Regions from separate parts of the Loigolactobacillus backii genome, predicted to be linked through region 1. Evidence: predicted binding sites of a transcription regulator. Region 1 holds the regulator's gene; the other holds the start of a gene.

What was found. Region 1 encodes NrdR, which represses ribonucleotide reductase genes. Its sites were predicted from a motif close to ACACNATATATNGTGT; they were not measured.
Region 2: a site for NrdR is predicted at 4,760-4,775, ahead of pnuC (nicotinamide riboside transporter PnuC). Genes of this name have one in related genera too.

The regions. Positions count from the first base shown of each region.
Region 1 is NZ_CP014873.1:1,793,674-1,805,586, reverse strand. It holds gene yqeH (ribosome biogenesis GTPase YqeH) at 1-774, opposite strand, end outside; gene AYR53_RS08130 (YqeG family HAD IIIA-type phosphatase) at 767-1,297, opposite strand; gene AYR53_RS08125 (NADP-dependent oxidoreductase) at 1,517-2,452, shown strand; gene rplT (50S ribosomal protein L20) at 2,570-2,926, opposite strand; gene rpmI (50S ribosomal protein L35) at 3,012-3,212, opposite strand; gene infC (translation initiation factor IF-3) at 3,254-3,754, opposite strand; gene thrS (threonine--tRNA ligase) at 3,958-5,943, opposite strand; gene dnaI (primosomal protein DnaI) at 6,256-7,191, opposite strand; gene AYR53_RS08095 (replication initiation and membrane attachment family protein) at 7,194-8,567, opposite strand; gene nrdR (transcriptional regulator NrdR) at 8,578-9,078, opposite strand; gene coaE (dephospho-CoA kinase) at 9,429-10,028, opposite strand; gene mutM (DNA-formamidopyrimidine glycosylase) at 10,025-10,864, opposite strand; gene polA (DNA polymerase I) at 10,874-11,913, opposite strand, start outside.
Region 2 is NZ_CP014873.1:454,599-466,511, forward strand. It holds gene AYR53_RS01900 (hypothetical protein) at 6-260, opposite strand; gene AYR53_RS01905 (hypothetical protein) at 500-751, opposite strand; gene recA (recombinase RecA) at 1,090-2,172, opposite strand; gene AYR53_RS01915 (ISL3 family transposase) at 2,575-3,846, shown strand; gene pnuC (nicotinamide riboside transporter PnuC) at 3,948-4,703, opposite strand; gene AYR53_RS01925 (HAD-IC family P-type ATPase) at 4,995-7,703, opposite strand; gene AYR53_RS01930 (DUF475 domain-containing protein) at 8,010-8,771, opposite strand; gene AYR53_RS01935 (cation diffusion facilitator family transporter) at 9,197-10,135, shown strand; gene AYR53_RS01940 (stalk domain-containing protein) at 10,288-11,121, opposite strand; gene AYR53_RS01945 (hypothetical protein) at 11,413-11,847, opposite strand.

The DNA of each region.
Region 1 (11,913 bases):
TTGGTATGTTTTTGGTTTAATTGATTTTTGCGGTGTGACTAATTTTAAATCTTTGGCCCCTAAATAATAAGCCATTTGCTCACGATGAATAATTCCCGGTGTATCAATTAGGTTATGGCCATCATCCAGCGGAATCTCGATTTTATCCAACGTTGTTCCAGGAAAACGTGAAGTTGTAATTAAATCCTGTGTTCCCGTTGTTTGGCGGATAATTTGATTAATTAAAGTTGATTTACCAACATTAGTCACCCCAACAACGTAAACATCGCGCCCATTCCGGTATTTTTCAATTGCGGCTAATAAATCGTCTAATTCATAACCACTTTTAGCACTGGTCAATAAAACATCAATTGGTCGTAAACCAACTGCGTGTGCTTGTTCCCGTAACCAATTCTTTACTTTAGTCCGTTTAACTGAACCTGGTAAAACATCAACCTTGTTTCCAACTAATAAAACCGGATTATCACCCACAAACCGGTGAAGGCCTGGAATTAGGCTACCAGAAAAGTCAAAAATATCAACAACATTAACGATCAATGCGTCAGCCTCACCAATTTGAGTTAATAAGGCCAAAAAGTCATCATCCGTCAAACGAACATCAGAAATTTCGTTATAGTGCCGTAATCGAAAACAACGCTGACAATATAACTCACCAGTTTCTTTGGCCTTTTCTAAAGCCGCCTGTGGTGTGTAACCTGCTTCATTTGGTTGCGTTGTTTGAATCTGGGCACCACACCCGATACAATAAAGTGCTTCTTCATTACTCTCAGTCATTTAGGCTATTCCTCCACGTTAATTCTGGATATTCCCGATCTAAATGCCGCATAAAAAATTTTTCAAAAAAGCGCGTAATACTTGTATTCCACGCATCAGTTTCCACTAAGGGATGTACTAAAATTGTTCGAATATGTGCTGCATTAGCGGCCAACATATCCGTTAACAATTGATCACCTACCATGACAATTTCACTATCGGCTAGGCCCAGTTGAACCTTTGCTCGCCGAATGCCAAAGGAAAATGGCTTCATAGCCCGAGCAATGTAAGGTAACCCAAGCGATGTGACTGCGCGGTGAATTCGTTTAGCATTATTATTAGAGACCACAACGACTGGAATCTTGGCCTCTGCCATAGTTTTAATCCAAGCTTGCAACTCCTTTGTTCCCGTTGGATTATCCCAAGCAATCAAAGTGTTATCAAGATCAGCTAACACGGCCTTAATACCGTGCCGCTTTAAATCAGCAGGGGTTATTTGTACCACTGCACTTAACTTCCAAGTTGGCTTGTAGTTTAAAAACATGTTGACTCCTTAACTAATTTTGTCTATGTCCAACAACAAATTAATGAAGAAACAGTTTTAGTACTTGATCCATTAATCTGCATTACTAGTCTTTCATTATAAGCGAATTCAGACTAAAATGCACTCTTCCCACTAACTTTGTTGTTGAATCGTTATCCTTCTTATTTTCAAAAAGCTTTGCTATGATACGCTTATAAGAATATAGAAAGGATGGTTATTATGCAAAGTTTCGGTTTTAATCAATTCGGACCGCCATCAGTTTTTAAAGAAATAGTTCAGGCCCCGCCAGTACTGTCTCCAATTCGGGTTTTAGTTGACGTCATTGGCTTTGGTCTAAATCCATATGATGCCGCCCTACGTCGTGGTGAACAACAGGCTAATCGGCCCTTACCTTTTCCAATCGTTCCCGGTACTGACGTTGTTGGCACGATTAATTCAATTGGTAGTGACGTCACTGATTACTTGCCTGGTGATCTTGTAATTGCACACCCAAACATTGGTGGTTACGCCAGTCAAGTGCCCGTTTCACATAATAAAATTGGCCGGTTGCCTTCTGCTTTTCCAATTGAGCAAGCTGTTGGGCTACCATCAGTTGGCATCACTGCTTACAATATTTTATTCAACGCACTATCAATTCGGCCAGCCCAATCACTGGCAATTGAAGGTGCGGCCGGTGGCGTTGGTAGCTTATTACTTCAATTGGCCAAGGCCGCTGGTTTATCGGTTACGGCAGTTGCGGCCTCAAAGCACGCCAATTTATTGGACCAATTAGGTGCCAATCAGTTTATTCCTAGTGAGAAATTTTCCACTGCCAACGTTAAATTCGATATCGTTATTAACGCAATCAACGGCGGTAACGATCAAGAACGTGGTGTGGCGCACGTTAAGGCTAGTGGGCAATACCTCTCCTTAAACCCGATTGCAGAAGCCTTAAAACAAGCCCACCCTCAAATCACAATGACTGCCTTTCAACCAAAAAGAGAGTATCGTGATCGGCCTGCACTTGGCTACCTCACTAAGCTAATGCAACAAAAAGAACTAGTTGTTCCAATTGCCCAACAATTTGATTTCAACCTTACCAGCGTTATTGTGGCCCAAAGCCTATTGGAACAGCGCCACTCAGCCGGTAAACTGATCGTTTTAAAAAACAAGTAAAAAGCGGCTATTTTTTACTTTTAAGAACTAAAAAAGGTTCGAGACAAAATAAACTTTTGTTCCGAACCTTTTATAGATTATAAACTTTTATAGATTATAAATGGATGATGATATTAATTATGCTAAAGCCTTTTTAGCTTGGTCAGTTAAAGCAGTAAATGCTTTAGCATCACTAATAGCAAGGTCAGCTAACATTTTACGATTGATATCAATTCCAGCAAGTTTCAAACCATGCATTAATTTGCTGTAACTAATTTCGTTGATCCGTGCTGCAGCGTTGATCCGTGCAATCCATAATTTACGGAAATCACGTTTAACCTGACGACGATCACGAAATGCATAATGATATGAATTCATTACTTGGTCATTAGCAGATTTGAATAATAGATGCTTGGCACCGCGATAACCTTTGGCTAATTTTAAAACTTTTTTACGACGTTTACGCGTCACTGTTCCACCTTTAACACGTGGCATAGAAAATTCCTCCTTGATTACACCTCAGACTGAACTCAATTCAGGTTCCAAGGTCGCATAAAATTAAGATTTAAACGATAAAATGCTATTTCATTTGTGAAAGCATTTGTCGAATTCGCTTCATATCGCTAGCTGAAACCATTGATGGCTTTGCTAAGAAACGACGTTGCTTTTTGGTTTTACCATGGAAACGGTGACTCGTGTATGCGTGATGACGTAAAAGACCACCGTTACCGGTCTTCTTAAAACGTTTTGCTGATGCACGATGTGTTTTTTGTTTTGGCATAATTAAAATCTTCCCTTTCTATAAAGCTAATTTTAGTAGCTTTACTTTTCTGCATTTGGTTGGAGCATCATCGACATACTCCGACCGTCCATTTTAGGATGTGCAATAACAGTTGAGATATCTGCCGTTTCCTTCGCTAAACGCGATAGAACATCACGACCGATTTCTTTATGTGTAATCGCACGACCACGAAAACGAATTGACGCTTTAACCTTATCGCCTTTAGATAAGAATTTCCGCGCGTTCTTCAACTTAGTGTCGAAATCGTTTTGGTCGATTGTTGGACTCAATCTAACTTCTTTGACGCTGACGATTTTCTGTTTCTTACGGGCGTCGCGTTGCTTTTTCTGCAACTCAAAACGGTATTTCCCGTAATCCATAATCCGCGCAACTGGTGGCTTTGCGTTAGCAGCAACAACGACAACATCAAGATTTGCTTGTTCAGCAATTTTTAATGCGTCTTGTTTACTTTTAACTCCTAATTGATCACCATTTTCCGCAATTAAGCGGACTTCGCGAGCACGAATCCCATCATTGACCATCATGTCTTTTGCTATGGTTATTCACCTCCGTAAGAATTCGAGAAAAATGCAGAAAAAAACGAGCTTTGCTAAAAATAGCAAAACCCGCCACAAGTTATTCAAACTTGATCCGTACGTTATTCTGCCCAGAGACTGTACTGTCAACTTAGGCGAGAAGCGGGTTGCTTCTGCTTTTAATTCTCAACTTTTAAAGTTTAGCGTGTTTAATTCTTTTTGTCAAGTTGTTTAGTACTATCATTCTGATAAGACTTTCCAGTCCGACTATAGTTACCCACTTCGGCAACCATTGCGTCGATAAACATATTAGTATCTTGGGCAACGGTCTTTTCTTCACCGTAATGGCGAACAGAAACAGTTGCATCCTCAATCTCTTGATCACCAATAACTAATGAATAAGGAATCTTTTGAGTTTGGGCTTCACGAATCTTGTAGCCCATCTTCTCGTTACGTTCGTCAACCTCAACACGTAGGCCGGCCTTAATCATCCGATCACGTACTTGATAAGCATATCCGGCGTGTAAATCATTCTTAACTGGAATAATAACCGCCTGAACTGGTGCCAACCAAGTTGGAAAGGCACCCTTATACATCTCCGTTAGGTAAGCAACGAAACGTTCCATCGTTGAAACGAGGCCACGATGAATCATAACTGGACGGTGTTCTTCACCATCATTGCCAACGTAAGATAAATCAAAACGTTCTGGCAACATAAAGTCTAATTGAATCGTTGACAATGTTTCCTCATTACCAAGAGCAGTCTTAGTTTGAACATCTAGCTTAGGACCATAAAATGCCGCTTCACCTTCAGCTTCAACGTAGTTCAAACCAAGTTCGTCCATAGCACCTTTCAACATCTTTTGAGCACGATTCCACATGGCATCGTCATCAAAATACTTTGCAGTGTTCTTAGGATCACGGTAACTTAGACGGAATGAGTAGTCATGGATATCGAAATCATCGTACACTTCAATCATTAAATTCAAAATCTTTTTAAATTCATCCTGAATTTGATCTAACGCAACAAATGTATGACCATCATTTAAAGTCATTTCACGAACTCGCTGTAAGCCGGATAAAGCGCCGGATTTTTCGTAACGATGCATCATGCCAAGTTCAGCAATCCGAATTGGCAATTCCCGGTAAGATCGAATATGATGCTTATAAATTTGGATATGACTTGGACAGTTCATCGGGCGTAACTCAAGCTGTTCACCATCACCCATGTCCATTGGTGGGAACATATCTTCACGATAATGATCCCAGTGACCTGATGTCTTGTAGGCATCTAAATTCATTAAAACGGGTGTGTAAACGTGCTGGTAACCGTGGGAGATTTCTTTGTCAATAATGTAACGCTCAATGGTCCGACGAATAGTAGCACCTTTAGGCATCCAGTATGGCAAGCCTGCACCAACTTTCGGGTCAACAAAGAACAAATCTAACTTATTACCAATAACACGGTGATCACGATCATGGGCCTCTTGGCGACGTTGATCATCAGCTTCCATTTCTTTCTCACTGAAGAAGGCCGTTCCGTAGACACGCTGTAACATATTGTTACTGGACTTACCTTGCCAATAAGCACCGGCGACAGACAAAAGCTTCGATACCTTCAAAACCTTCGTATCTGGTAAAACACCTTGTTCACCAAAATCAACGAAATCATCTAAATGATACAAAACAACTTCGTCACTATCCAAGTTGTTAAGTAAAGTCGTTTTATACTGATCATCCTTGAACTGTGCTAAAGCAGCAGCCTTAGTAACTGTTTTACGCGTAATTTTACCATCCTGTTCAACCAATTTGCGCATTTCTTGATTGATTGCCTCAAGATCATCCTCTGATACCGGTTTTTTATTATTATCTGTATCATAATAGAAGCCGTGCTCCGTTACGGCGTGTTCACCGAATCGCATTTCTGGATACAAATGCTTTAAAGCAGCACCTAACGTTAAACTAGCAGTATTCCAAAGAACTTGTAGTGCAGCGGGATCATTTTTGGTAATAATCTCAATTGCCCCATCATGCTTTAAAGGTGCAGTCAAATCAACTAGTGCACCATCCAATTTACCCGCAATTGCCTTTTTACCAAGACTAACGCTGATCGACTTAGCCACATCGGCCACACTAGCCGTCTCTTCAAATGCCTTTTTAGCACCATCAGGGAACGTTAACGTAATTTCTGCCATATCTAAATTCCTCCTTAAAATAAATAAAAAAAGTCCCTGAAGCAATAGTTGCTTCAGGGACGTATAAACGTGGTTCCACCCAAAATTTAAAACTTCAAAATGAAGTTTCCTTATTAGCGCTATTAACGGTTGCGTACCGGCTCAACTTTGCATTGAGCATCTCAAAAAGCGGTCAATAACGCTTTTACTTATGCACTTCTCAGCACCAGTGCACTCTCTTTAAGTAAATTCTCGTTAAAGTTGTCTTTCTTCGTTGATACTTTTATTGAACCACACTCGATTTGTTAATTCAAGTCTACCTTGAAAATTAATCTAATTATTTTTCGGCTTCAAGCGACGATTCTGGCCTAACAATTCAACTTCCTGACTCAAGAAACGAACACGTTCCATAATTCGTTTTGCCTTCAGGGGCTCATTTTCACCCCGTTGACTAACTGTTAGATGTTCTTTTTCTAACGCCTGCATTGAAAAATTAGAGGAGAAAAAAGTCGTTAACTCTTCTTGCATTCGAAATTGAAGAATAACACCTAAAACGTCATCCCGAATCCAACTAGACATTGAATCGGCGCCGATATCATCTAACATCAAAATTGGTGCTTTTTTAATGACATCAATTTTTTCCATTAAATTATTCTGCCCAATTGCGTTCTTCATTTCTACTGCAAACGTTGGGAAATGTAGTAGCGTTGTCTGAAAACCATTGACCGCCAATTCATGGGCAATTGCTCCCAGTAAATACGTTTTACCTACACCAAAACTACCATACAGGTAAAGTCCTTGGTGAAATTTTTTTGGTTCTTTGATGTAATCAGTAACAAAGGTAACGCCAGCCTGAAGTGCCCCAGTACGATTTTCTGGATAGAACTGATCCAAACGTGCCGCCTGAATATTCTTAGGCATATTAATTGAGTGTACCCGTGAACGTAAGGCGTTATCCTTTTGTTCTGCAACCAATTCTGCCGTTGGAACATAAGTAACGTCAATGAAGTGGTGATTTAAGAAAAGTTTTGGCTCGTAGCCAGGGGCCAAAGAAGCTTTATCAGACAAAAATTTATGCTTCTCAGTTACAAACTCATAGAGCTTGGCCGCCGAACGATCAATTGTTGCCTGATCGATGGCCTTCTGATTAGCCGTAATGAATTGCTGAACGTCAGTATCCTTCATAACTCGTGCCATTAGTTCATCATAATGCTGATTAAGGTTTCGACGATTCATTAAAATGCGCAAATTTTTTCCCATATCTTCCATTACTACTCACCACCCTTTCGTAACGTTTTCAGTGCCTTTAGACTCTTTTGCAGGGCCAGTTCTTGTTCATTAGAGACAGCTTCCTTAGGCGCCTTAAAGCCTTCCTGGGCCCACTCAGGTAGTGTCTCTTGGCGAGTTGTCCCCCGCGTTCTTTTCTTAGTTACTTTCTTAGGCTTGTAGAATTCTTTAACCTCACTCATTGCGGCCTCAGGCGTTGTTACATGGTGCTGCAGCCAGCCATTGGCAACGCTATCCAAATAACTTTGATTTAACGTCGGCATTTTACGGACATTGATCATATAATGAATCAAAATATTAATGACCGAGTTAGGAAACACTTGCCGCTTAACTAAACGCTCCAGCACCCGTTCCTCACTACTGGCAACATAACCACCCTGTTGCTGTTTTAGTTGTTGTAGAAATTCGACTGGCGAATACTGACGACTAACCGCAATTAATTTTTGATCAGAGGCACTAAAACCGGCCTTCTTTAATTCTTGGCTGGATAAATTTTTCCGTGTCACGGCCGTTTTTTCGGTTGTCAAATTTGATTGTCCCCGAAACTGGCGGGCAATCAATTGCCGGAACGCCTTAACATCCAATTGATTGGTTGCCACATTGACACTTTCACCAATATATTGTGCCATTTCTAATTCACTAATTCCGTAGAGCTGGTGCATCGTTAAAATTAATTGGTGATTTTCGTCTACTTGTTTATCGTCAACAAAACTTGATTTTAGCTGTTGCTTAAAAAATGACCAATCAAAACTTTGCTCAGCTTCTGAAGTAACGCTGGGACGGTTAGCCACCTTTACTTGAAATTCAGATTTGGTTTCTGCAATTGTGGCCGGTGGACTATCCAATAAGGCGGAGTTCACGTGAAAAACTTCGAGGAAATTTTTTGTTATTTCCGTTAAATCCTTTTTGCTGACCACACGTAACCGAAACTTATCTTTTAGAACGTTAAATCGTTCTTCACCAACTGCTTCATAAAGCAATAAGCTCAATAAATCGTCTTTAAAAAAAGCATTTGGTGCCTGAGGGGCGTAAAGTTCATAAACGAAATAACGCCCTTCTGGGACTGTTCGCGTATAAGTTTTTAGTAGACCCAATGCCTCCAAACGTAGGCGGCTATCATAAAAATCCGGTAAATCAATATTTAACAGTGCCAATAAAGTTGTATGTGGTTTTTGATCAGATAACAGCGGGTTCGGTACAATTTCCGTCCAAAGCGTTAAAAATAAACTAAACGCAGTAACTCCCATTAATGGCTGGTATAAATAAGTCAGAATTTGCCGATCAAAGTCCGATAAATAATTTGCCTTAGTCACTAGAAAGCCGTCTCTAGGACTTAAATTAGAAAAGGCATTTTGCAACCATCACACCTCACTTTTTGGGTTGATCCGTTGATTTCTTATCATTAGTTTGTTTTTTATCTTTTTCTACCATATCGTTTAATTCTTTTAGAAAAACATTCATATCCTTAAATTGCCGGTAGACACTAGCAAAACGAATATAAGCAATTTCGTCAACATCTGCTAGTAAGCCCATGACGTATTCACCAATTGCCTGTGAGGCGACTTCATTTTCACCCAATGAACGCACCTTATTTTCAACTTCATCAACAATCTGCGTCATTTGTTCCATGGTCACAGGCCGTTTTTCAGCAGAACGAATTAACCCACGCAAAATCTTCTCACGATTAAACTCTTCCCGCGTACCATTCTTTTTAATAACCAATAACGGTGTTTGTTCTACGCGTTCAAACGTTGTAAAACGGAAACCACAATTTTCACATTCCCGGCGGCGGCGAATAACCCGGCCTTCATCTGTTGGCCGTGAATCAACAACTCGCGAACCATTGTGATGGCAACGAGGACATTGCATAATTAACACCTCTCATCTTTAGTGTTCTTTACCTGAAATAGTATACCATTAATCCATTGGTGCAAGTCCAACAATCAAATAAGGTCAGGAAAAATTCCTCACCTTATTGATTGAAAAGCCAGTTAGATTCTACACCATAATTGAAAAGCATTATTGGCCAGATTGATTAGGCAAGGATATAACCCGAGCGACAGTACTTGTGCCAATATTTTTAGGCCAAATTAGCTAGCTAAATACTAGAAAAGGTTTTAAATCACGCAATAGCCGACCATTTTCATCATACTTTCAGCCAAGTAACTTTATTAAAAGATATTGTCGCTTAAGCGAAACCTCGCTAATTTGGTAACACATTAAACAAAATGATTCTGTTTTAAAAAATCTAACATTTGCTGTTTTGTTTGTGCAACCGTACCACTATTGTCAATCACGACGTCCGCTAAGGCACGCTTTTTTGCCAATGGCCACTGCGTATTAATTCGCGCCAATGCGGCAGTATAGGTTAACTGATCACGCCTCATTAGCCGTTGCAATTGCAATTCTTTCGGAATCTCAACTAATAAAGTCACATCGGTCAACTTATCATAACCAGTTTCAAACATTAACGGAACATCTAAAACAATTAATGACGCTTTCTTTTCTTTTAATAATTGTAAACGTTTAGTGATGGTTTCCCGAATCAAGGGCGCCGTAATCTTCGTTAGTTTTGCTAATTCCTTCGATTGGCCAAAAACTATCCGCCCAAGATATTGCCGGTTTAAATGACCGTCCGCCTTTAACACAGCTTCAGAAAAAGTGGCAATAATTTGTTGCAGCCCAATCGTACCTGGTTCAACAACTTCCCGCGCAATGATATCGGCATCAACTACTGGAAAACCAAATTCATTTAAATAACGACTCACAGTCGATTTGCCACTGGCAATTCCGCCAGTAAGGCCCAAAATCACGGTCATTTTGTTGGTACGTTTAACACTTGACAGTGAGGACAGAAATGCGTTCCGCGTTGGGCCAATCGCGTCTTTTCAATCGTGCCACCACAACGTTCGCAGGCCTCACCTTCGCGTCCGTAAACGTGTAATGATAACTGAAAACCACCAGTGGCTCCGTAGGCATCCGTATAACTACGAATTGTTGTTCCCTTAGCCTTAATTGCCTGTTTCATTTCAGCAATAATATTATCGTGTAATAACTTCACCTGTTGATCTGTCAACGTATTGGCCGGCTGTAGCGGATTAATACCGCTTAACCAAAGTACCTCATCGGCGTAAATATTACCTAGGCCAGCAACTACTTGTTGATCTAGTAGCGTTGGTTTAATCGCTTTTTTATGTCGTTTAAGCCCTTTAGTAAAGTCCGCAATTTTAAACGTCTGTGCAGTTGGCTCGGCTCCTAGCTTATTCAAACCTGGTAAAGTCATTTCCTGCCCCGTTTTAATGAGGGTCATTCGCCCAAACTTGCGGACGTCTAAATAGCGGAGCGCAGTCCCATCAGTAAAATTAAAAATAACGTGCGTATGTTTCGTGACCGGATCATCCTGCTTATTTAACCGGTACTTACCTTCCATCCGCAAATGAGAAACCATCGTCATCTGCTCACTCAAGCGAAATAATAAATACTTGCCCCGACGATCAATTTCGATAAAAGTTAATCCCTGTAGGGTTTGTCTAAACTGTTCAGTATCGCCGTTAACAATCTTCGGCCATAAAACCTGAACCTGATCAATTGTCTTATTCAAAATTAGTTCGCGCAACCCTTGCCGAACTGTCTCAACTTCTGGTAATTCTGGCATTTTGTCACCTTAATCCTTTACGTTATACCAAGTTGGCCCGCTACCAAAACCAACCTTCATGGGAACCTCTAAATCGACTGCAGAGTCCATCACTTGTGGAACTAATTTTCTTAGAACTGGAATTTCATCATCCGGTGCTTCAAAAATTAATTCATCGTGTACTTGCAATAACATCGTTGCCTTTAATTTGTGCTCCTCAAGTGCCTTATGCATATTCAACATGGCAACTTTGATAATATCGGCCGCACTACCTTGGATTGGCGTATTCATCGCGGTCCGTTCGGCAAAAGAACGCAAATTAAAGTTTTTGGCGTTAATGTCGGGTAAATAACGGCGCCGATGAAAGAGGGTTTCAACGTAACCATGGTCTTTAGCCGACTGAACAATGTCAGTCATATATTTCTGAACATTAGGGTATTCACGGAAATAATTATCAATGTAGTTCTTTGCCTGGAGACGTGTAATCCCAATGTTTTGCGATAATCCGTAATCACTAATACCATAGACAATACCAAAATTAACGGCCTTCGCTTCACGCCGCATATTTGGCGTCACATCGGCAGGTGAATCCAAATTAAAAATTCGCATGGCCGTACTAGCATGAATATCCATTCCTTCTTTAAAGGCCGCCTGCAGATTTTTATCGTGGGAAATATGGGCCAAAACACGTAACTCAATTTGCGAATAGTCAGCCGCAAAAATTTGCCACCCTTTTTCACGTGGGACAAAAGCCTGGCGAATTTGCCGGCCATCTTCATCACGCACTGGAATATTCTGTAAATTAGGGTCAATCGACGACAAACGCCCTGTTTGCGTTAACGTTTGTAAATAAGTCGTGTGAATTTTACCATCCTCGGGATGAATGACCTTCAGTAAGCCGGTAATGTAGGTTGACTGAATTTTAGTCAAACCACGATAATCTAAAACATCACTGGCAATTGGTGCAATACCCTTTAATTTTTCAAGGACGCCAACTGCAGTTGAGTAACCAGTTTTAGTCTTTTTTATTACTGGTAAATTCATTTTTTCAAACAAGATGGCCCCTAATT
Region 2 (11,913 bases), 1.3 Mb from region 1:
CTTCTTTAAAGATACTGAGTTAATGTCTGATCAGTAACATAAAGTTCTTTAGTTGGTTTATCATTTTGCGAAGTAACCACGTGGTTTAAAACTTCAATTCGTGCACCAAGTGGTAAAAAGCAAACCCGGCCAATTAAATGAATTAAGTACTGCATACTGCTGCAGCTAACCTCGTAAATAACTTCATCCTGTTCTGAACTAAGTTGCTGAACCAATTTATTGCCACAAAAATGAAAATTCTGGTACTGATTTTCAAACATAGATTAGCCTCCTCGTATAATTATGATTATGCTTATCTTAATCTGTCAGGCCATTTAATTATAGAAATATGCTGTCTTTCTTTATCGAATTAAAAAGAAGGCTACGACTAGGTAATTTCTGTCGTAACCTTCTTTTTATTTTTCTGGACCATAGCTGAAGTATAGGCGGCCGCCTTCGCCAATCCTTGAAGTTGTTTAAGAACCAGCATCTTAGGCACATTTTCTTCAGTAAATTACTGTCATTCATCAAACAAAGTTGTATAGCTTTGTTTGAATGTCCCTCCTTGTAAAAAATTCTTGGCGTCATTAAATAATTGATAGCTAATCTTTTGAAAAGTCGTTAATGCTAATAACTGACTTGAGTACAATCGGTTAACCTTAACAATGCCATTTTGCAATAAAATAATTTGTGTTTCAGATAAATTCATTAAAATGAACTCATCTCCAATCGTTAAATCAACCGTAGCTTCCACATCTAGTTCTCCTTTCAAAAAACATGGGCCCCTTCTTAGCATCTACTTTAGAGCAATGTAGTATCCGTAACTAATCTGCAACCTTATCATCATTTGCTTGATTCAAACAGCGTCAAGTAAATGATGATAGAGCAGAGTGGAACAAAGTCGGTTTTAGGTTTACGTTCTAGAGTAATGCCCGGGAATAGTCAGCGGCCAGAACTTTTGTCCCGGCCGCGACAAACAACGTATCTTATAAATAAGATACGTTGAATTAATTAATTTATTTTAAAAAAACAAAAAACGTAAAAAGTATTCTTTAGGACGATTAGTTATCGATCCAAGAAAATCACTTTCTACGTATTTTAATCCCAAAATTATTCTTCTGGAGTTTTCTGTTTCGGCTTATCAGCAGCCTTTTCGTCCACTTCCGGTAATAACTTTACCCGTACTTCTTTTGACATCTCATCTAATAAATCAGGATGATCAGTTAAATAGGCCGTTGAATTAGGCAAGCCTTGCCCAATACGTTCGCCCTTATAACTATACCAAGCGCCTGACTTCTTAGCGATATCATTTTCAACTGCTAGTCCAAGCACATCCCCAACGGCGGAAAAACCCTTGCCATAATAGTTTTGAATTTCGGCAACTTTAAAAGGCGCCGCTACTTTATTCTTAGCGACCTTGATCTTAATTTGATTACCAATTATTTCGGTTCCGTTCTTAATCTTCTCGCCACGTCTTACGTCCAAGCGAATGGTTGCGTAAAACTTCAACGCACGACCACCAGGAGTTGTTTCAGGATTACCGAACATAACCCCAATCTTTTCCCGTAATTGATTAATGAAAATAACCGTTGTTTTTGTTCGGTTAATCTCACCAGATAATTTACGGAGTGCCTGGGACATCATTCGTGCTTGTAACCCAACGTGGGCGTCACCCATCTCGCCATTAATTTCAGCTTGGGGTGTTAATGCCGCAACCGAATCAACAACAACTAGATCAATCGCGCTACTTGCCACCAGTGTATCAGCAATAGCTAACCCTTCTTCACCGGAGTCTGGTTGTGATAACAGCAACTGATCAATGTTAACACCTAATTGCTGTGCGTACTTAGGGTCCATTGCATTTTCGGCATCAATATAAGCGACGGTTCCCCCATTACGTTGAACCGATGCAGTTGCCGCTAAGGCTAGCGTTGTCTTCCCACTTGATTCAGGACCGTAGATTTCAATAATCCGCCCTTTAGGAAATCCACCAACACCCAAAGCAACATCTAATGATAAAATACCAGTCGAGTTTGTTTCGATCCGGGTACTTGTATTCTCACCCATGCGCATTACAGCGCCTTGCCCAAAGCTTTGACGAATCTTCTTTAAGGCGTGGTCTAATGCAGCCTGTCGTTCTGTTTCGTTCTTGGCAGTCGTGCCATCATGATTAGCAATACTCTTTGTTGCCATTTAGCTCACGCTTTCTTTTTTTGCCGAACACACGTTTGTCATTAAATTCAGTTTAACGCCTTTAGTCGTAAAATGCAATTTAATACTGCCGAATTTCGACCTAAATTTATCGAGAAATCTAAAGATAAAATTTGAATTGTTTTAATCGACCATCCAGCCATGGATCTACAATCTAAAACTACTATATCATCATTTGGACAAGGACGTAACTAAATCTATTTAGACAAAAAACACTGATTAGCAAATTTAATTGGTTCTACAATATCTGTTGTTGGTAATAGATTTTCATCTATTACTGATGACAGATTTTTTATTTATGGCTAGAATAAAAAAGCGGACATTTCCTGTCCGTTCATCCAAGTCAACCACCACGAAGATTTTTCAGAAAGAAGGAAATGCCCTATGTGTCATGATACTACAAAATTATTATTAGGAATAGCTGACGAGAACCTAAAAATTACTGACGGTGAAACTGGAGAAGACGGGGTTATTCGCTTAACTGGCCACTTGGATTACACGCCGAAGGCTTGTCCCAAGTGCGGGATTATCAATGATCAAAAGATTATTAACTACGGCTGGCGCAATACCACTATCAGATTCTCGAAGGTTCTGAGCAACACCGTCATCTTAGCCTTAAAGCGCCGCTATTTCCACTGTAAAGAATGTCACGGCAACTTTCTTGCACAAACATTGGCAGTTCCGAAACACTGTACAATTTCAAACACCAGCCGCAAAGAATGCCTAGAGAAGCTCGGTGAACCGGTCTCTTTGAAGCACATTGCCAATGAAGTATCGGCATCAGATTCATTTGTGGGCCGCCAGTTAATGCGCGCTGAACGAGACTTTCAAACCAATTGGCACTATTTACCAGAGATCATCTTAATGGATGAGGTGAAGAGTACCAAGAGCGCTACTGGTGCCATGAGCTTTGAGTTCATGAATGGCGAAACCCATGAATTAATCGACTTACTCCCTTATCGAACCATCAATAAACTAGAGAAGTATTTTTACCGCTTCGATCAAGCTGCCCGAGAAAACGTCAAAATTATTGTGACTGATATGAATTATACCTACCCCAAGCTTGTGCAGACCGTGTTCCCCAATGCCATGGTGGTCATGGACAAGTTTCATATTATCAACGCCCTAAATCGGGCGTTTAACAAAACCAGAATCAAGGTGATGAAGAAGTTTACCCCGTCTTCTCGCGAATTTCACGCCCTTAAGCGCTACTGGAAGCTGTTGTTAGTACCAACTGAACAGCTTAACTTTGAACAATTCAAAAAGTGGACTAATTTTCCTTACTGGATGGCTGCCACCGATGTTGTCCATCAGCTGTTATCGTTGGATTCAGAACTAGAACAAACTTATCAAGTCTTAAACAGCGTCCGGTCAGCTGTCCAACATCAAGATTGGCATAACTACAATGCGGCATTTTGGAATAACAAAACGTATTCTGAAGAAATGAAGAACACGATTAAAACACTTGAAAGCCATCATGATGAGATTCGTAACACCTTTACCACACACTATTCAAATGGTCCTTTGGAAGGTTCTAATAATAAAATCAAGGCGATCAAACGAGCCAGTTTTGGCTATCGCAGCTTCTGGAGGTTTAGAACTCGAGTACTATACGTTTTCAAAATCAAAACAAAAAGAGCCCTAATCACGAAGTGATTAGAACTCGAAATATGGATTCACCAACAACAGTTGACGAAGAGCCATTTAATTATCCCTAAAGGATCATCAATTTACTAACCAGCGCCGATTTAAAATTTTTAATTATTTACCGTGCTACTTGTTTTAGCGTAGGCAGCTTCCTGCTTTACTAAACGAGCACGTTCTTTTTTGTTGTACCATGGTGAAATCGTAAATGCTAAAATATCATTAATTAAGTAAATTGAACTGTTTACAAACATAGCGAGAGTTGCTGATCCTTGCTTGAATGAAACAAACCATAAGACCATCTGTGCTAAACCAGATGCCAGCCACCAAATGTATTGGTTATTGTAACGTAGGAAGCAGATTACGCCGGCCGTTAAGCTGATGGAGAAACTGATGGCATCAATCCAAGGCCGGGGGTCATTTGTAAACCGACCAATGACAAAACCAGAAACAAAATAAACAATAATCGTTGAAATAATGGCAATAGCCCAAGTTGATCCATTAAATTTTCTAATCTTTGAGACCATATTAACGTTCCAATTAACGCTTAAGAGTACCGGAATGTCCAACGTAATCATATACGCCAACTGTTCACCAATGCTAAGGTAGTTACCGGCCGCATACCCGGTAATAATAAAACAAATGGCCGATAAAATGCCTAACCAACCATTAACCGATTTAGCCGCATTAATTGCTAAAATACATAAAACACCAAGTGTCGTTCCGATAAAGGTAACCAACGTCAACCAAGTAATTCTTTGATTAACCAACGTCATAACCTGACAACCAACACTAAAGAAAAACAAATAGTAATTTTGTTGGGGCCACCCTTTTAATTGGTGCCTTAAAAACTTAATATAGTTACTCACAATACTCTCTCCCTGCTCATTGATAATTTAATAAAATAGCTGGCCAGCCATTAATAACACAATATATTGTGAGCTAATATTTATCAGCACTATATATTGTAGCACTATTTTTGATTTGCGCCAGTCACTTTTTAAATAAATTTGCAAAAAAAGACGTTTGGCCGCAACGCAAAAAAGATGCTTCAACTGAATACGTTTTTATAAACGCTTCACCAGGAGCATCTTTTTTGTAAAAATTAATTTAGTTATCTTGGATATTTTACTAGATCAATTACTAACATAAGGCAATCATCATGCAGCAGCATGCTTTATCCGCCACAGCTTACCAATTTCCGTAATGACTAAGACAATAAACCCAGCAATTGCCGGAATTACCCAGCCGTAGAAGAAATTAATTGGCGCAGTGTGGAAAATTGATTGCATAAATGGCAAATAAATAATCCCAACTTGGAGTAATAATAAAATGCCAACGATAATAAAGGCCATCTTATTTTCAAAAAAGTGTTTCGAAATCACTGGGTGCGCGTTACGCAGGTTAAATAAGTAGAAAATCTTCCCAAAAATCACAATATTCAAGGTCATAGTACTACCTAACGCAACGGACATTCCAGCACGAGTCGCAAAATCAAAAGCAATTATCCCTAAACCGGCGATTAGCACTGAGACATAGGCAATTTCGATAATATCCAGCCGATTTAGTAAACCAGCTTTTACATTACGTGGTCCCCGGGTCATAATGCCATCTTCTGGCGGTTCAAAAATAAAGGCAAATTGAATCGTTAGGGCCGATACCATGTTAATCCAAAGTAACTGTGTTGGAAATAACGGCAACTCTTGGCCCATTAAAATACTGATCATGACAATTAAGCCTTCCGCAAAACTTGTTGGTAATAAGAATCGAATGGTCTTTCTAATGTTATCAAAGACGTGGCGGCCCTCACGAACAGCTTTAACAATTGTTGCGAAGTCATCGTTGGCCAGAACCATATTGGCTGCTTCTTTGGCAACTTCAGTTCCTTTAATTCCCATTGACACACCAATATTGGCCTGCTTTAAGGCCGCAGCGTCGTTAACGCCATCACCAGTCATTGATACAACGTGCCCATTTGCCTGCTGGGCATTAACAATTCGTAGTTTATCTGCCGGTGTTGTTCGAGCGAAAACGTTGTAATTATCAATACAGTTCTTTAACTGATCATCATTCATTTCATTGATTTCGGGACCTGTAATCGCGCTAATTTGATCGTCTAAGCCCAAACGTTTGGCAATGGCCCCCGCAGTATCCGGATGGTCGCCGGTAATCATCTTAACTTTTACACCAGCCTGACGTAATTCTTTAATCGATGAAACGGTTTCCTCTCGTGGTGGATCCATAATGCCCACCATACCAACCAACTGTAGGCCGGCCCCAATTTGTTCTCGTGTGATGGTCGTCATTGTTTCAGGCACACGCTGGTAACCTAAAGCTACAACCCGCAGACCATCATTGGCCAACCGTGTTAAATTACGTTCCCAGTGACTATCATCAAAATCAGGATTACCGGCGGCCGCCATTTTACCAAGCGTCGCCGGTGAACCTTTAACCATCAAAATGTGCTCGCCATTAAAGCGAACCAACCGGGCACTAAAACGAAACGCCGAATCAAACGGTAGTGAATCAATCTCATCCACTTCAGGTGTGTGCCCAGTCAATTTTTGGTAGAGCACCGTCAATGCACCATCCGTTGGTTCACCATTTAGCTGCCATTGGCCATTTTCCTCAATCAACGCGGCGTCCGTCGTTTGTCCGGAAATATTAACCAACCAATTAAGGCCTGGATCATCCTGATAAGCAAATGGTTTACCATGGTATTGTAACTCGCCGGTTAAATCTAACTGGTCTCCTTGGGTAAAACCAACTCCAGTAACGTCATAGTGATGATCACCAGTAATAACTTGGGTTACTGTCATTTCATTTTTAGTTAATGTCCCCGTCTTATCGGTATTAACAATATCAACCGCACCTAAAGTCTCTACGGCCGGCAAAGTTTTAACGATGGCGTGCTGGGTTGTCATCTTTTTAACACCCATTGACAAAACAACTGAAGTGCTGGCTGGTAGGCCTTCTGGCATAGAACCAACAACCATTGTAATGACCGCAATTAGTAGCGCCGGTAGACTGTAAACGTGCGTCCACATGCCTAAACCAAATAGCAAAATCGCTGCCACCACAATACCGATTGAAAGGCCAATTCCTAGTGAATTCAAATTTTGCATTAATGGTGTTGGCTTTTCTTTAACATTTACAACACTTTGTTGAATGTGACCAATTTCAGAATCCGTCGCAGTTGCGATGACAATTCCTAACGCCGATCCAGAAGTTACAGCAGTCGAAGCAAAGGCCATATTTTGCCGATCAGCCAACGCCAAGTCGGCCTGATCAATGGGCTCCTCAATTTTATTAACTGAACCAGTTTCACCAGTTAAAATTGATTCTTGTACCTTGAAATTATCCGCCGAAATCAACCGTAAATCAGCTGGAACCGCGTCCCCGGCCTCGAGGTTAACCAAATCACCAACAACTAATTCTCGGGCTGGTAATTGGTGTTTTTCACCATCACGAAAAACGTAATTCTCTGATAGTAACATTTCTCGAATCTTGGTTAGCGCGTTATCCGCCTGAACCTCTTGAAAATAGCCAATCAAGGCGTTAGCAATGATCACTAATCCGATAACAATTGAATCAGAGTAATGATGCATTAATAAAGTAACGATTGCTGCCACAGCCAAAATATAAATAATACTATTATTAAACTGCTTAATGAAGCGAATGAAATTAGACTGCTTTTTAGCCAATAATTCATTGGGTCCATTTTTTTCAAAACGTCGCTTTGCTTCTTCACTCGTTAAACCGACCTCAACATCGGTTTTATACGTTGCCTTTAATTGACTCGTTGTTTGTTGCCAGACCGGCAACGACCTGGGGCTAGGTTTGGTATTTTTTCCTGAATAGTCACTCATTATAGTTTATAAACTCCCTTTCGATTTCAGTGTTCTTGACTGTTTAACTTTTTAGCAAACTTAATACCGTGCATTTCAATCATCTCCAATCCAAAAAAACTTTTGTAAGCATAGTATACAGATTTTTCTTATGAATTGCAGTCTTAAAGCAATTATTCCGAAAAATAGTTTAAAAAAAATAAACTCATTAATCACAGTTTAGCGGTAAATGAGTTTATCTGAATAGCTTGTTGAGTTTTAGAATAAACCCTTTAATCCAATACTAAGTTGATTAGCAAAATAGGATCCCTTAAATTAATTCCGTGGCTAACTCTTCTTTACCTCTGAGCGTGAACGTTGCTTACGGTGACTGTTGACTTGATGGGCCAACAGCGTGGCCACAACGGCTATCACTAAAATAATAACGAATAACCACGACGGAATTTCAATGCCAATTTGTGGAATTGAGAGGAACAGTTTGATTGCGATAAACGCAATTAAATAGTAGGCCATTGGTTCTAATTCTGGAATTCGTTTCATGAAGGACAATATCAATTCGGCCACGCCCCGCATTACCAAAATACCAACTAAACCACCGATTAACACGATAATTGGATTCGACGAAATGGCTAGTGCGGCCAACACAGAATCTACAGAAAAAATGGCATCCATCATAACAACTTGTAAGACAACCACCCAGAGTACTGAGCTACCCTGCTTAGGCTTTTGCGTTGTTGCGTGTTTTTTTTGGTGTCGTTGATAGAAAAAATGACCAACTAAGTATAACAAATACAGTGCCCCGATCACTTTTACGGCCCAAATATGAATCAAAAAAGTTCCTAAACCGATCATGATAAAGCGCATGAGGTAAGAACCCCACAGCCCGTATATCAGCGCCTTCTTCTGCTGCCGCAAAGTTGGTAAAGACTGTGTTTGTGCCGCCAATACAACTGCATTATCCACCGAGAGTAAACACTCAATAAGAATTAGCGAAAAAATAATTGCCCAATCGCTGCCAGAATCGACAACTTTAATCCAATTAGATAAATCAAAAAATGGGCCATACAGTTGCTCAATTATGTGCACCAAACCAACACCGCTCCTTTTAATCATTTCTAGTAATAAACATTGTAACACGTTCTTGCAACCATACCCGCTAATTTACTGAAAATTGATTAAATACCCGTAGCGGCCGGTAAAAATACTAATTACCATAAAATAGCTATTGCTCGTGATAGCAAGATTATTAGCGAAGCCTGTAATAATCCTTAATTGCGGGATAGAATCTAACCACTTTTTTAAATATGGTCGCACACTCCTCTAGCTTGACCACACCTTCATTTGCAACTATGATTAACTTGTTATATGAATATATGTACATGTATATTTTCAAATTACAAAAGATTAATTTTCATCATCTAAAGAATTGCTAGCTAACGTAATAATTGCGGAATTTTTAATCCATCAATTATTCGATTAACATTTGGAACCAGTGATAGAAAGTAGGTCCGCCTATGCACGAAGCAAGTTTATCTGGCAAACGTTTTTTTGAGGTCACCCTTCTAAATGCCGGGATCACACTGATTGAATTTATCGGTGGCTTACTCTCAGGTAGTTTGTCACTATTATCCGATGCCGTCCATAATCTGAGTGATGCGTTATCTATTGTTTTATCTTACATTGCTCATCGAATTGGACTACGCCGCCAAACCAAGGTTAACACTTACGGCTATAAACGCGCCGAGATCCTTTCTGCATTTATTAATGCTGCGATCCTTTTACTGATTTCAGTTGGGCTCATCGCTGAGGCCGCTAGTAGATTACGCTCACCGCAAAAAATTAACGGTACAATTATGTTTTACGTTGCGCTTTTTAGTGTCGTAGCAAATCTTTGCTCAACCTTATTATTAAATCGTGGTGCTAAGCATAATTTAAATATTAAGGCAACTTACTTGCATTTACTTGCCGACACACTGTCTTCCGTAGGTGTTGTCATTGGTGCCATCATCATTCGTACTTGGGCAATCACGTGGGTTGATCCTTTGATCACATTATTGGTCTCACTTTACATTATTCGTGAGGCTTGGCACGTGGTTACCACTACCGTTTCGATTTTGATGCAGGCGGCACCACAGTTGGACTACAAAGAAATGGCCCAGGACATTCTGCAATTACCCAATGTTGTCAGCATTCACCACCTACATGTTTGGTCAGTTGATGAACATACCGTCATTTTTGAGGCCCACGTTAATATGCGTGATGTTGATTTAGAAAGTGTCGAACACACTGATTGTGTCATCGAAAAATTACTGGAAGAAAAATACCACATTAGTCACGTGACTATCCAACCTGAATTCAAGCGTGGTTTGGACCAACCGTTATTTTTTGATAAAAATGATTACCCAAACACAAAGAAAACAAGTAAGAGCAAAAATCTAGAAGATCACAAATAGTGAGTGGCGCAAAAATCGGTTTTGAGTTTACTACGTAACGTTAATTTAGAATTTTGGCGCACACACTAGAGTAATGTTCGGAAATAGAAAGCGGCCGGCGACAAAATATTCTTTGTCACCGACCGCTTTTTTGATAACTAAAAAGTTTAATCCTAAAGCATTGCAAACGTTGGGTAAATTCCAACGTCAAGAATATGGCCGTGAAAAACCCGCTTGGCATCATCAATCGTATTTAACGCGCCCGTTGTAGCAACTTTAGCTTCATCTAAGGCAAAAATATAAAATAAGTATTCATGATAACCAGAACTTTGCATCGGCGCTACTCCCCGGTAACTACGTTGGGTCAGGCGACTTAGGTCATCCTTAGCGGCCACGCCAGTAGCACTCGCTGGTAGGCCCAGAATATTCCAGTAGCTATAACCGGCCGCGATCGGGTGCTCATCACCTAACATCACGGCAAAAGATTTGGTCTCTTTGGGTGCGTTGGCCCAAAAAAGGGTTGGAATGTGACCATCCCCACCAAGATCCTTATGCAAAAATTGTTTTGGTAAAACACTAAACGGTGGAAATTCAGCAATTGAAACTTCAAAATTAGCGTCATCAAGTGGTAAAAATAAAATTAAGCGGTCGCTTTCGGCCCATTCATAAGTGTGGCGCGTTAAAACTGCTACAAAGGCCGCACTAACGTAAATTTCTTGATTGCTGCCAAAGGGTGCCTGGTCTAACGGAAAACTAATCCCATTAATTCGAAGTGTTTTGGTTCCTAACGTAAATTCAAATTGATCACCTAAGTAATCGCCACTGACGTTAAAACCTTGAGCAACTAATTTTTGATTCAGTGCTTGAAAATAAGCTTTTAACGGAATATATATTTGCGAATTAACCATTAAACCAATCACTGGCAAACGGTGATCGTCCACAACAACGGTTACCGGTCTGTTCCACTGTAAATAACTACTGATACGGTCTTCAATTGAATTCATCATTTAATTCACCTTTATCTATTTACATTTTAGACTAGCGTTTGAAAAGCCTGAGGTTCAACTTTTTGGCTACGTAAAAACCATTTTTGTTGCAAAATAGTTATAAAAAATAGCTTTCACACACTAGCTAGCCCAACAACTTTATTATAAGCGAAAGTAATTCTTTTTTGGGTTAATTTACTGAATTATTTTTCACCAAAATAAAAAGCGGCGGTCAGATTGTTCGGACTAAATTATGCCCGAGATCCTCGCTTAACCGCTGCTCGAATAATAAATCTATTTTCCGAATAAATACTAAACAACTCCCGCTTCTTGATAATCATTTTGTAATAGTTGGGTCATTTGTTCAAAGGCAGCTTCACGTTTCTGACAGCCTTCCTGATAACGTAATACGTTTAAGGAGCGTTTTTCAGGTTCCAATGCCGCAACAATCAACGCCATGGCCTGGGTATAGGCCTCAAAATTCATTGCCATTGCGCGATGTTGCGCGCCGTATTGTTCTGGACAATCTAAGGCCGAAAAGCGAGCTACAAAACGTTTGTAATTTTCTAAACTACGGGCAAAGTTTTGTTGTGAAAGCTTCAAGTCGGTGGTTGTTATTTCTGGGTCATTAACGATAATTTCGTGTTTGCGTTCATATTCCTTAAAACCTTCGTCAAATGTTTTAACCTTTGCTATCATATACGCTACACACTGTAAGTATTTTTTTTGAATATCAATTTTAGTCATTATTCATTCCTTCTTTCTTATTGTTTCGATAAGAATAATTTAGCATTTATTTATCCAAACAACAAT